One region of the Brachybacterium aquaticum genome, then DNA from elsewhere that is predicted to be linked to it. Evidence: riboswitches for the same ligand, from Rfam matches in the RefSeq annotation. Region 1 holds a riboswitch; the other holds the start of a gene.
What was found. Region 1 has a riboswitch for FMN ahead of ribD (bifunctional diaminohydroxyphosphoribosylaminopyrimidine deaminase/5-amino-6-(5-phosphoribosylamino)uracil reductase RibD). Riboswitches for the same ligand answer to the same signal wherever they lie in the genome.
Positions count from the first base shown of each region.

Region 1 (6,872 bases):
GATCTTCAACCAGGTCACCGAGCTGACCGCACGGATCAAGAGCTCCTCGAGCCGTCAGTAGTCGCCCTCGCGCAGTGTGGGACAGCCGTGAGGCGCCGCTGCGCGTGACGTCGGCAACGCTTCCGTCGGCCGACGAGCGGCGGGAAGTGCGCGGAACCGCGACGAAGGGGAGCTGTGGATGCTCTGGGGACGAGCGAATGACAGTCCAGGTCATCCTGTCGCTCTCCCCAATTGTGGATAACTCTGTGGACAGTGTGGAACGACGAGCATCCGCGCAGGAGCCGATGTGCATGGAGAAATGACAGGAACCGGCGGAGCACGCTGATCCGTGCACAGTCCGCCCACGGAGGAGTTGTCATTCTCCACGAGCGACCCACGCCGTCAGTTCCGATTGCGACCTGCGCGAATGACACTTTTCCACGGAATCCACAGCCGTGATGATGAGGACTGCAGGTAGTTGCTCGACGGGGATGTGGACGGGGAGGGCCGGGCGGCGACGGCCGGCGGAGGGCAGCGGCGGAGCGAGGAGCACGGACGAGGAGGGGATCGGATGTCAAGGATCGGCGCCGGTGTGTCGGCGGCAGGGCTCGAGACCCGATACGCTGTGCACCGTTCGACGACGTCGATCACGTTCTGGCATTCGACCACTGCGAAGGAGTGGAAACGGTGAAGTTCCACCTCGATCGCGGCGTCCTCGGTGACGCCGTCTCCTGGGCCACCCGTACCCTCCCCGTCCGTCCGGCGATGCCGATCCTGCAGGGCGTGCGCATCGTCGCCGATGCCGGCGGTGAGCTACAGCTGTCGACCTTTGACTACGAGGTCAGCGCGCAGATCCGGCTCGAGGCCGAGGTCGAGCAGCCCGGCGAGGTGCTGGTCCAGGGCCGCATGCTCTCCGACATCGTCCGGGCCCTGCCGAACAAGGACGTCTCCATCGCGCTCGAGGGCACAAAGCTCCAGGTCCGCTGCGGCAGCGCCCGCTTCGCCCTGGCCACCCTCCCCGTCGAGGAGTACCCCCAGCTGCCCGCGATGCCGCCGGTCGCCGGCACCGTCGCCGCCGACCTCTTCTCCGAGGCGATCTCCCAGGTCACCGTCGCGGCGTCGAAGGATGACACCCTTCCGCTGCTCACCGGTGTGAAGGTCGAGATCGCCGGGGAGACCATGACCCTCATGGCCACCGACCGCTACCGCCTGGCGCTGCGCGAGCTGACGTGGAACCCCTCGACCCCCGGCACCGAGCTGACCGCCCTGGTCCGCGGCCGCACCCTGCACGAGGTCGCCCGCTCGCTGGCCACCGGCGGCGGCGTCGAGATCGCTCTGAACGACGACGACTCCGCGAACCTCATCGGCTTCGAGGCCGGCGGTCGCCGTACCACCTCCACCCTCGTTGACGGCGAGTACCCGCCGGTCAGGCGCCTGTTCCCCGACACGACCGCGATCACCGCCGTGGTCTCCACCGGCGCTCTCATCGACGCGGTCAAGCGCGTCTCCCTCGTCGCCGAGCGCAACACCCCCGTACGCCTGTCCTTCACCGAGGGCCAGGTCGCCCTCGAGGCCGGCGCCGGTGACGACGCCCAGGCCAGCGAGGTGCTCGAGGCGCAGCTCGAGGGCGAGGACCTGGTCGTCGGCTTCAACTCCGGTTTCCTGCTCGACGGCCTCGGCGCGCTCGGCACCGAGTTCGCGCGCCTGACCTTCACCGACTCCATCAAGCCGTCCGTCATGACCGGCCAGGAGTCCCTCGAGGGCGAGCCCGACAACTCGTACAAGTACCTGATCATGCCGATGCGGATCTGAGGGAGGTCGAGCTCCCTCCGTGCAGCTGACCGCCCTCGATCTCACCGCCTTCCGCTCCTACCAGCGGCTGAGCCTGCCCGTCGAGCCCGGAATCACCGTCATGGTGGGCCCGAACGGCCAGGGCAAGACCAACATCGTCGAAGCCGTCTGGTACCTCGCGACCCTCTCCAGCCATCGCGTCCCCCACGACGCGGCGCTCGTGCACCGCGGGGAGTCGACCGCCATCATCCGGGCGAGCTTCGTGCGCGCCGGGCGTCCCCTCCAGGTCGACCTCGAACTCACCCCCGGGCGCTCCAACCGCGCCCGACTGCAGGGTCAGAACGTCTCCCGCCTGCGCGACCTGCTCGGCGAGGTGCGCGCGGTGCTCTTCGCCCCCGAGGACCTGGGCCTGGTCAAGGCCGACCCCGAGGGCCGGCGCCGCTTCCTCGACGAGCTGCTGTTCGTCATCGCCCCCCGCTACGCCTCGGTGAAGGCCGACTACGACCGCGTCCTCAAGCAGCGCGGCAACCTGCTCAAGCAGATGCGCTCCATGCGCCGCGGCGGCAGCGGCCGCAGCGTGGGCGGGCTCGACCCGGCCGAGTCCGCGGCGAGCACGCTCGAGGTGTGGGACCAGCAGCTCGCCCGCCACGGCGCCGACCTGCTGCGCGCCCGGCTCCACCTCGTCAACCGCCTCCGCCCGCATCTGGGCTACTCCTACCTGCGGGTCGCGACCGACGAAGGTGCCGAGGCGGCACTGGATCTGCCGCCCGCCCAGCGCGGCGAGGTCAGCTCCCCGGCCGACGTCCGCTACCGCTCCGCGGTCCTCGACGAGCTCGGCACCGCGCCCGGCGAGCTGCCCGGGCTGCGCGAGATCCACGACGCCATGCTCGAGATGATCGCCGCCCGGCACGACGAGGAGATCGACCGCGGCGCCTCCCTCACCGGACCCCACCGCGACGACCTCGAGATTCGCCTGCACGACTTCCCCGCCAAGGGCTACGCCAGCCACGGCGAGTCCTGGTCCCTCGCCCTCGCTCTGCGCCTGGCCAGCTACGACCTGCTGCGCCTGGAGGAGGGGGACCTCGGCGACGGTGAGCCGATCCTCATCCTCGACGACGTGTTCAGCGAGCTCGACGTGCACCGCCGCGAGCGCCTCGGTCGGATCGTCACCGGCGCATCCCAGGTCCTCATCACCACCGCCAACGACACCGACATCCCCGCCTCGCTCGACGGGGAGATCCACGTGGTCGACGTGCGCCTCGGCGAGGCGGTGCCGCGGTGAGCAGCAGCGGCGGCCGACGGGGCGGGGCGGGGCGCGCCGGCCAGGGCGGTGCAGCCGCCGGCGGGAGCGGCAGGGCCGCGGGCCCCGCGCGGCCGCGGCTCGCGAACCCCTACGACCTCGGCACCTGGCGAGGTGCGGGAGCGGCGGGGCCGGGAGAGGCGGGTCCAGCCGACGGGACCGCACAGCTCGGCGCCGCGGCCGGTGTCCCAGGCGATGTCCCGGCCGACGCCGCACCCCGCGTCGAGGCCCCCGTCGGCCGCCGTGCGCCGCGCGTCGCGCTGCCGGCCGAGCCCGGCGACGGGGCTGCCCCCGCGCTCGGGCCCGAGCCCGACCAGGAGCTCTACGACCCGCCGGACCTGCCCACCCCCGCCGATCCTTTCGAGCTCGCGCGCCGCACGGTGAACCGCTCCCGCGCCGCCGCCCGCGACCGCGGACTCTTCCCCATCTCCGCGAAGACTCAGGCCAGGGATCTGCGCGACCGGTCCGACCGGGCGCCGGGCTACTCCGGCTCCCGCCCCGACCCCCGCGACCCGCAGGGCATCCAGTCGGTGCTGAAGAAGGTGCTCGGCAACCTCGGCTGGATGGAGGGAATGAGCACCGGCCGGGTCCTGGACGAGTGGGACGAGATCGTGGGCGAACGGATCGCGACCCACTGCCGGCCCGTGTCCTTCGAGGACGGGGTGCTCGTGGTCAGCGCCTCCTCCTCCGCCTGGGCGGCGCAGCTGCGGATGCTCACCCCGCAGCTGATCACCACCATCGAGGAGCACGTGGGCTCCCACGTGGTCTCCGAGCTGAAGGTCACCGGGCCCGCCGCGGCCGAGCGCAGCTGGAAGAAGGGACGCCGCACCGTCACCTGGCGCGGCCCGCGCGACACCTACGGGTGAGCAGCATGGTGGGGCTGCGCGGCTGACCTGCGGCGTCTCGTCCCGCGTTCACAGGAGGACACGCACCCGGGTGCGCTTGCTACGGTGTGGGAGTCGAGCTGACACAGCTCGCGTGCACTGGGGTCGGTGAAATTCCGAGCCGGCGGTGACAGTCCGCGACCCGAGGGCTCTCAGGCCCCCGGTTGACCAGGTGGAACTCCTGGACCGACGGTGAGAGTCCGGATGGGAAGAGCACGCGACGACGTCCATGGGACGGTCCGCCGTCGGTGCTTCCGTGCACCGTCCGCGCCGCACCCTGCGGACGTCGCCCTCGTCGCCCCTCCCTCTCCTCGGACCGCGAGCCGCGGACCGGAGGAGAGCAGATGAGCAGGGCCGATACCGAGGCCACCACCCCGTGCACCACCATGTCGTGCACCACCGAGGCGGAGCGCGCCGCACTGCACCACGCCCTCGACCTCGCCGCAGCTCCGGGAGTGCCCGCCGGTCCGAACCCCCGCGTCGGCTGCGTGCTCCTCGCCCCCGACGGGCGGATCCTCGGCGAGGGCCGCCATCGCGGCGCCGGCACCGCCCACGCCGAGGTCGACGCGCTGCGCAGCGCCACCGGTCCCGTCCGCGGAGCGACCGCCCTGGTCACCCTCGAGCCCTGCGACCACCACGGCCGCACCGGCCCCTGCACGCAGGCGCTGCGTGACGCCGGCATCGCCCGCGTCGTCGTCGCCCGCCGCGACCCGAACCCCGTCGCGGCCGGGGGCCTGGACACCCTGCGCGAGGCCGGGATCGACGTCGCCGTCAGCGAGGACCCGCAGCTCACCGCGCGGGCCGAGGAGCTGCTTCGCGGCTGGGAGCACGGACTGGTCCACCACCGCCCCCTGGTCACCGCCAAGCTCGCCCTCACCCTCGACGGCCGCGCCGCCGCGGCCGACGGCACCAGCCGCTGGATCACGGGCCCCGCCGCCCGCGCCGAGGTCCACGACCTGCGCGAATGCTGCGACGCGGTGCTGGTCGGCACCGGCACCGCGCGCCTCGATGCCCCGCAGCTCACCGCCCGCCATGAGGACGGCACCCTCCGCGCCCGCCAGCCCCTCCGGGTCGTCATGGGCGAGGGCGAGGCGCCGGCCCTGCCCACCCTCCCTGGCGCCGGTGAAGCCCTCCGCCTGCGCACCCGTGACCCCGAGGCCGCACTCGAGGACCTCTTCGACCGAGGCATCCGCCATGTGCTGGTCGAGGGCGGGCCGACCCTCGCCGCGGCCTTCCTCACCGCGGGCCTCGTCGACGAGCTGATCGTCCACCTCGCTCCGAGCCTCCTCGGCGCCGGCCCCGCCGGCATCGGAGACCTCGGCATCACCACGATCACCGACCGGCTCGACCTCGAGCTGCGCGACCTCCGCCCGCTCCCCACCCCGGACGGCCCCACCGACCTGCGCCTGCTGCTGCAGCCCCGCACCCGCTGACCACCCCACCGCTCCCACCAGGAAGGACGCCCATGTTCACCGGCATCATCGAGGAGCTCGGCACCGTCGAGTCCCTCACCCACGACGCGGACGGTCCCGCACGCCTGCGCATCCGCTCCCCGCACGTCCTGGACGGCATCCGCCTCGGCGACTCGATCGCCGTGGACGGCTGCTGCCTCACCGTCACCTCCCACGAGGGGGAGGTCTGGACGGCCGACGTCATCGCCACCACCCTCGCCGCCACCACCCTCGGCCGCCGCACCTCCGGCGACCGCGTCAACCTCGAGCGCTGCGTCCGCGCGGACGGGAGGCTCGACGGCCACATCGTGCAGGGCCACGTCGACGCCGTCGGCGAGATCGTCGGCCGACGCGAACAGGACGGCACCACCCTGATCGATATCGCCCTGCCCGCCGGGCTCGCCCGCTACGTCGTGGACCGCGGCTCCCTCGCCGTGGACGGGGTGAGCCTCACCGTCGCCGGTCTCGAGGACGGCGCGATCGACGTGGGCACAGCCGACGAGGTCACGGCCGACGGCGGCGCCCGGGTGACGATCGGGCTGATTCCCGAGACCCTCGCGCGCACCACGCTCGGCCACCGGGCGGTCGGCGAGGGCGTGAACCTCGAGGTCGACGTGCTGGCCAAGTACGTCGAGCGGCTCACCGGCAGACTCCTTCCGGCGGCTGCGCGGGGTGCAGCGACTCCCGTCGGGGAGACCTCTGTCCCGGCGACCTCTGTCGCGGGGGCCGTGCGATGAGCGGCCTGCGCCTGGACCCGATCCCGGACGCGCTCGCCGCCCTCGCGGCCGGCCGCCCGGTCGTCGTCGTGGACGACGAGGACCGCGAGAACGAGGGCGACCTGATCCTCGCGGCCTCCGCCGCGACCCAGGAGTCGATCGCCTTCGCCGTCCGCCACTCCAGCGGCCTGCTGTGCGCCCCGATGAGCGCCGAGCGGGCCGACGCCCTCGAGCTCCCGCTCATGGTGGCGGACAGCACCGACCCGCTGCGCACCGCCTACACGATCAGCGTCGACGCCCGCGAGGGCGTGACCACCGGCATCTCCGCCGCCGACCGCGCCCGCAGCCTGCGCCTGCTCGCCGATCCGGAAACCGCCCCCACCGACCTCGCCCGCCCCGGCCATGTCCTCCCGCTGCGCGCCCGTCCCGGAGGGGTGCTCGAACGTCGCGGGCACACCGAGGCGGCCGTCGACCTCACGCGCCTCGCCGGCCTCGAGGCCGTGGGCATGATCGTCGAGCTCGTCCACGACGACGGCACCATGCAGCGCGGTCCGGCCCTGCGCGAGTTCGCCGACCGGCACGGCCTGGTGTTGATCTCCATCGAGGACCTCGCCGTCCACCGTCTGGCCACCGGCGACCTGGCCCTGGACGTCACCGCCCCGGTCACCCTCCCCACCGACCACGGCACCTTCGAGGCGCTCGCCGTGCGCGAGCCCGGCCGCGGCGGCGGGGCCGACGCCGAGCACCTCGT
Region 1 covers NZ_JACHLZ010000001.1:3,122,238-3,129,109, reverse strand. Annotated here, with positions in the region: gene dnaA (chromosomal replication initiator protein DnaA) at 1-61, shown strand, start outside; gene dnaN (DNA polymerase III subunit beta) at 667-1,791, shown strand; gene recF (DNA replication/repair protein RecF) at 1,811-3,052, shown strand; gene HNR70_RS16420 (DciA family protein) at 3,049-3,936, shown strand; FMN riboswitch at 4,045-4,175, shown strand; gene ribD (bifunctional diaminohydroxyphosphoribosylaminopyrimidine deaminase/5-amino-6-(5-phosphoribosylamino)uracil reductase RibD) at 4,299-5,387, shown strand; gene HNR70_RS14035 (riboflavin synthase) at 5,420-6,142, shown strand; gene ribB (3,4-dihydroxy-2-butanone-4-phosphate synthase) at 6,139-6,872, shown strand, end outside.

Region 2 (6,872 bases), 1.7 Mb from region 1:
TGGCCGGGCGTGGACCGGTTCGAGGCGGAGCTCGAGGACGGCACCACCATCCCTGCGCTCGCCTACCGCGAGCTGACCGGGAAGCCCGTGAAGGGCGAGCAGGTGCTGCTGAACACCAATGCGCTGCGGCGCGAGCTCGGCACCGGCGGGGAGGCGCTCGTCGTCGCCCGCACCGAGGCGCTGCCGGAGGTCGAGGAGATCACCGGCCACATGGTCAAGGCCCGCTACACCCCGCAGCAGACCATGGTCGACGCGATCGACGACCCGGACGGCGAGCACTACGACACCGTCCGCGCCTCCACCGACATCGCCGGGATGCCCGTCGTCGTCGCGGACCTGCACTCCTCGCTCCCCGCGATCATCGCGGGGATCCGTGCCCGTCGCCGCACCGCCCGCATCGCCTACGTCCACACCGACGCCGCGGCACTGCCGGCCGCCTACTCCCGCACCGCCGCGCGCCTGCGCGAGTCCGAGCTGCTCGCCGCCGTGATCAGTGCCGGGCAGTCCTTCGGCGGGGACCTCGAGGCGGTCACCGTGCACTCCGCGCTGCTCGGCGCGAAGCACGTGGTGGGGGCCGACGTCGCCATCGTCATCCAGGGCCCGGGCAATCTCGGCACCGGCACCGGCTGGGGCTTCTCCGGGGTGCAGGCGGCCGAGGCACTCCACGCCGCCTCCGTGCTGGGCGGCACGCCGATCGCGACCTTGCGCGTCTCGGGGGCCGACGAGCGCGACCGCCACCGGGGCCTGTCCCACCACTCCTCCACCACCTACGGCAAGGCGCTGCTCGCCCCGGTGCACCTGCCGGTCATGTCCCCCACCGACTCCCGTTACAACTCTTTTCATGAGTCTGTGCGAAAACAGGTGAAGTCAACGATCCTGAAGCCCGCGAAGAAGCGCGGCGTGGTGCACGAGATCACCGAGGTGGATGCGAAGGGCCTGCGGGACGCGCTCGAGGAGATGCCGGTGCGGATGACCACGATGGGCCGCACCCTCGCCGAGGACTACCCGTCCTTCCAGTACGCCGCCCTCGCCGGACGCTGCGCGGCGGACCGCCTCCCCACGAGCTGAGCGCCTCCGCACGAGCTGACCGCCGGGCCCGCCAGGGCGCGTGTGCATTCACGGGCGCCATACGGCGACGCAGCCCGAATACGGCCGAGGCTCGTCCCCTAGCGCCAGTGATCGCCCGCGCAGGTCGTCAGTGACAGTTCGGCCCCGTCAGGCCTCCGCCGCCTCGCCGCGCTCGTGGACGAGGTCCTGCAGCCGGTGCGCGGCGGCGATGGCGCGCTTGCCGTCGTAGCGCTGGATCGCCTGCAGCGGGAGGGTGGAGCCGTCGGCGAGGTCGAGGTGCGCCCACGGATCACCCATGGGGAAGCTGATCCCGACGACCTCGGGCCACTCCAGGGTGCGCGTGCGCATGAGGTTGCGGACTTCCAGCACCGTCGGCCGCGCGACGACCCGCACCGACGCCTCGAGGTGGCAGAACACGGCCATGAGCACGCCGATAGCGATCAGGCTGAGCCGGCCGCCGAGCTGGAAGCTGGTGATGAGCACGGCCCCGGCGATCATGCCGGCCAGGACGATGACGGCGGTGGTGTAGGCGGCCAGCCGCACCATCCGCGGCCGCAGCACCACCGTGGCGCGCTCGTCGGCGGCCTGCGGCGGTGGTGCGGGGGTGGTCATGGTCTCCTCAGATGCGGCAGGCCTGGATCGCGGTGACCAGGATGGCGCGGGCGCCGACGTCGTAGAGGTCGTCCATCATGCGGTGGGCGACGCGACGGTCCACCATCGCCCGCACCGCGGACCACTCCCCGCCGTGCAGCGGCGAGACGGTCGGGGACTGCAGACCGGGGGTGATCTCGACGGCCTTCTCGAGCAGCGCGGTGGGCACGTCGTAGTCCAGCATGACGTATTCGCGCGCGACGAGCACGCCGCGGATGCGGCGCTCGAGCACCTCGAGGGCGCGCTGCCCCTCCTCGTCCAGCTCCATGCCGGGACGGGAGAAGAGCACGGCCTGGCTGGTCATGATCGGTTCGCCGAAGGGGGCCAGGCCCGCCTGGCGCAGGGTGGTGCCGGTCTCGACGACGTCCGCGATCACGTCGGCCACGCCGAGGCGGATCGAGGACTCGACCGCGCCGTCGAGGTGGACGACCTCGGCGGAGACGCCCCGTTCGCCGAGGTAGTCCTCGACGAGGTTCTCGTAGCTGGTGGCGATGCGGGCGCCCTCGAGGTCGGAGATGTCGCTGCGGGTGCCGACCGGCGCGGCGAAGCGGAAGGTGGAGCGGGCGAAGCCCAGCTGGAGGATCTCGGCGGCGGGGGTGCGGGAGTCGATCAGCATGTCCTGACCGGTGATGCCCACGTCCACGGTGCCGGAGCCCACGTACACCGCGATGTCGCGGGGGCGCAGATGGAACAGCTCCACGCCGTTCTCCTCGTCGACCACGACGAGCTCCTTGGCCATGCCGCGGCGGCGGTAGCCCGCCTCCTGCAGCAGATCGGCGGCGGGCTCGGAGAGGGCACCCTTGTTGGGCACGGCGATGCGGAGCACGGATCCTCCTCGGCCGCGGCGCGGCCAGGTGTCGGGACGGAGTCAGATGTCGGGACGGAAGTCAGGGGCGGGACGGCGGGGCCGTCGGCGCGGGGGCGGCCGACGGTATCGGCCGAGTCGGGGCGTCGCGAGCGCCCCAGCACGCAGGTGGGCGAGAACGCAGGTGCGTGCGGCTCGAGCGGAGCTCAGAGCTGCTTGTACACGTCCTCGAGGGAGATCTCCTTGGCGATCATCATGACCTGCAGGTGGTAGAACAGCTGGCTGATCTCCATGGCCGCGTCGTCCTTGGACTCGTACTCGCAGGCCATCCACACCTCGGCGGCCTCCTCGACGATCTTCTTGCCGATCTGATGGACGCCGCCGTCGAGTTCGCGGACGGTGCCCGACCCCTCGGGTCGGGTGCGGGCCTTCTCGGTGAGCTCGGCGAACAGTGCCTCGAAATCCTTCACGCCGACAGGGTACGCGTCCCGGCAGATGGTCCGCGGATCGGACCACCTGCCGGGAGAGCACTCACACGTCGGGCGCGTCGGGCCTCATCCGGTGGAGGGGCTCAGCGCCGGCGCACGGTGGGGTCCAGGTGCGCGGTCTCGACCGTCACCCTCTGCTCCTCCGCATCGCGCTTGTTGCGCACCCGCCACCAGACGAAGAAGCCGATGAGGGTGAATGCGCCGTAGAACACGTACATGAAGGCGCTGGCGTAGTACCCGGCGCTCCACAGCAGGGGCACGCCGACGATGTCGACCGCCACCCAGATGAGCCAGAACTCGACCCAGCCCTTGGCCATGCCGAAGGTCGCCAGCAGGCTGCCCATGAAGATCCAGGCGTCGGCCCAGACGGGCTCGTAGGACCCGAGCGCCCGGAAGATCGGGGTCAGCGCCGCGGTGCCGCCCACGAGGGCGACCAGCAGCAGGGCGCGGGTGCCCCAGGACGCCCATTCGGGCTCGACGGCCGTGCCGCCCTCCTGCTTCGCCTGACGCCAGCGGACCCAGCCGTAGATGCTGGTGGCGATGAACATGATCTGTCGGCCGGCCTGGCCGAGCAGGTCCACCGAGTTGGGGTTGCCGAACACGGTCCCCAGGAACACGGTGAGCAGCAGGAGGTTGCCGGCGATGCCGATGGGCCACGCCCAGACCTTGCGTCGCATGCCGCCGAGTGCGCTGAGCAGTCCGAAGACGTTGCCGAGCACCTCGCGCAGCAGGAGGAACTGTCCTCCCGCGAACTCGATCCGTGCGTTGAAGAGCCACTGCAGAAGATCCATGTCGGTCCTTTCTCCGTCGGATGCAGTGGCTCCGGGGAAAAAGGGATCCTGCAGGGCACGGGGACGCGCATGCGCTGCCCCGAGGACCTGCGGGACGTGCGCCTCTCATCCAGGCTGTACTGTCGGTGCCGGAATTCCACCGGCTCCACCGCAAAGACGCGGGTCGCGGACTATCACCGCCGGCTCGGACTTTCACCGACCCCGGAGCACGTCACAGGTTGTGACAGGGGCAGGATAGATCAGTGCGCGGTGTGGGCGCTCGCGAGTTCACGCAGGGCGGAGATCTCCTCGGCCGCATTGCGGGCGCGGTAGATCGCCGAGCCCGCCACGAACACGTTCGCCCCGGCCTCGGCGCAGCGCTCGATGGTCTCGCGGCTCACCCCGCCGTCGACCTGGATGGACACCTCGAGGTTCGACTCCGAGATCGCCTTCCGGGCGCGGCGGATCTTCGGGAGCATCGTCTCCAGGAAGCTCTGGCCGCCGAAGCCGGGCTCGACCGTCATGATCAGCAGCATGTCGAACTCGCCGATGATGTCGAGGATCGGCTCGACCGCGGTTGCCGGGCGCAGCGCCACACCCACCTGGGCGTTCTTCTTGCGCAGGTCGCGGGCGAGCTTGACGGGGGCGCGGGTGGCCTCGAGGTGGAAGGTCACCGAGGAGGCGCCGGCCTCGGCGAAGGCGGGGGCCTCGCGGTCGGCGTCCTCGATCATCAGGTGCGCATCGATCGGGATGGAGCTGCGCTCCACGATCTGCTCGACCATGCTCGGGCCGAAGGTCAGGTTCGGCACGAAGTGGTTGTCCATGACGTCCACGTGCACGCTGTCGGCGGTGGAGATCTTGTCCAGCTCGGTGCCGATGGACATGAAGTCGGCGTTGAGGATGCTGGGGTGGATGTAGTGGGTGCCGGTCGAGTAGGTGATGCTCATGACGCGGGGGTTCCTTCCTCGGTGGGTGCGGTGTCGGAGGGCAGGGGCAGCTTGCGCAGGAGGCTGATGTACATCGCGTCGGTGCCGTGGACGTGGGGCCACAGCTGCACGGACGGGCCCTCGCCGAGCTCGGCGGAGTTCTTGGCCTTGGGCAGGATCGCCTCGCGCACGGCGGGGCGGGCGTCGAGCTGCTCGGCGTCGTCGCGGGTCTTCAGCACGTCCGCGACGATGAGGCGGGTCTCGGCCAGGTGCGGGGAGCAGGTCACGTAGGCGACCACTCCCCCGGGCGCCGCGGCGTCGAGCGCCGAGCCGAGCAGGTCCCGCTGAATGGTGGTGAGGTGGCCGATGTCGCCGGGGGTGCGGCGCCAGCGCGCCTCGGGGCGGCGGCGCAGCGCGCCGAGCCCGGAGCAGGGCACGTCGACGAGGATCCGGGAGAACCGCCCGGGCAGCTCCGCGCCGATGGTGGTGCCGTCGGCCGTGCGGGTCTCGATCTCGCAGCCGGCCTCGCGCAGGGACGCGACGGCCCGGTCCACGAGCGCGGTGCGATGCTCCTGCAGCTCGACGGCGAGGAGGTCGGCGTCGTGGTCGACGGTCAGCCCGCCCAACAGCGCGGTCTTCCCGCCGGGGCCGGCGCACAGGTCGAGCCAGTGCGCGTCGTCGGCGAGGACGAGGTCGTCCGCGCCGAGGGCGAGGGAGAGGGCGGCGAGCTGGCTGCCCTCGTCCTGCACGGCGACGCGGCCCTGCTTGACCAGGTCCATGCCGCCGGGATCGCCGGAGGGCCAGGACGCGGCGAAGACGCTGAGGCGGCCCTCGCTCGCGCCGTGGTCGATGAGCTCGTCGAGGTCGGTCAGTCCCGGCCGCATCACGAGCGACACGGCGGGGGCGGCGTTCTGCGCGGCGAGCAGCTCGTCGATCTCGTCGCGGGAGCGGCCGTGGCCGGCCAGCGCGTCCGACAGCGCCCGCACCACCCAGCGGGGATGGGAGTGGACGACGGCGAGGTGGCCGGTGGGATCGGTGGCGCGGTCAGGGGCGACCTCGGCGATCCAGGTCTCGAGGTCCTTCTCCCCCACGCGGCGCAGCACGGCGTTGACGAAGCTCGCCGGGCCCGCGCCGACCTCCGCGCGGGCCAGGGCCACGGTCTCAGAGGTCGCGGCATGCGGGGCGACGGTCATGTCCAGCAGCTGGTAGGCACCGAGCCGCAGCACGTCCAGCAGGGCGGGCTCGACCTTCTCCAGCGGCCGGTCCACGCAGGCCTGCAGGATCGCGTCGAGGCGGCCCTGGGCGCGCAGGGTGCCGTAGAACAGCTCGGTCGTGAACGCGGCGTCGCGGCCGGAGAGGCGGTAGGAGCGCAGGAGCTTCGGGAGGACGAGGTTCGCGTAGGAGTCCTCCTCGCCCACCAGGCTCATGCCCTCGAAGGCGACCTGGCGGGAGGGGGTGGAGGCGCGGGAGCGCTCGGAGGGGCGGGAGGAGGACCAGCCGCGGCGCTGCTCGCCCCGGCCGCGGGCGCCGGAGCGCTCGTGGCCCTGCGCGTCGCGGCCCCGGCGGGAGCCGTCGTCGCGCCGGCCGCCCGAGCGGTCGTCGCGTCGGCCGCCCTGGCGATCGTCGCGCCTGCCTCCGCCGCGGCGGTCGTCGCGGCCGCCGCCTCGCTGCTCGCTCATGCGCGCTCTCCGTCCTGCTCGGTCTCGAATCGTGTGTGGGGGGCGAGACTCGCGCCCCGCGCCCAGTCGGCCGCGCGCATCGCCTTCTTCCCCGCGGGGGCGAGGGTCGCGACCGCGATCAGGTCGGTGCCGGTCCCGACGAGGACCTGGCGCTTGGTCGCGCCGATCTCGCCGGGGGCGAGGGGGCCGACGGCGCCGCGCGAGGCGTCCTGGATCGCCTCGATGCCGAGGAGCTTGGTGCGGGCTCCGTCCAGCAGGGTCCATGCCCCGGGCTGCGGGCTCATGCCGCGGATCAGCGCGCCCACCTCGCTCGCGGGCCGGGTCCAGTCGATGCGGGCCTCGGCCGGGGTGAGCTTCGCGGCGTGGGTGGCGGCGTCGTGGTCCTGCGGGGTGAAGGTCGCTGTCCCGTCCTCGAGCGCATCGAGGGCCTCGAGAAGCAGCGAGGCACCGTCCTCGGCCATGCGGTCCAGCAGCTCGCCGGAGGT
Region 2 covers NZ_JACHLZ010000001.1:1,397,857-1,404,728, reverse strand. Annotated here, with positions in the region: gene HNR70_RS06320 (DUF3866 family protein) at 1-1,068, shown strand, start outside; gene HNR70_RS06315 (PH domain-containing protein) at 1,216-1,680, opposite strand; gene hisG (ATP phosphoribosyltransferase) at 1,688-2,545, opposite strand; gene HNR70_RS06305 (phosphoribosyl-ATP diphosphatase) at 2,731-2,994, opposite strand; gene pnuC (nicotinamide riboside transporter PnuC) at 3,096-3,803, opposite strand; FMN riboswitch at 3,897-4,016, opposite strand; gene rpe (ribulose-phosphate 3-epimerase) at 4,043-4,729, opposite strand; gene HNR70_RS06290 (RsmB/NOP family class I SAM-dependent RNA methyltransferase) at 4,726-6,387, opposite strand; gene fmt (methionyl-tRNA formyltransferase) at 6,384-6,872, opposite strand, start outside.
Region 2: it holds a riboswitch for FMN, as region 1 does, so the genes downstream of both, pnuC (nicotinamide riboside transporter PnuC) here and ribD (bifunctional diaminohydroxyphosphoribosylaminopyrimidine deaminase/5-amino-6-(5-phosphoribosylamino)uracil reductase RibD) in region 1, are expected to answer to the same signal.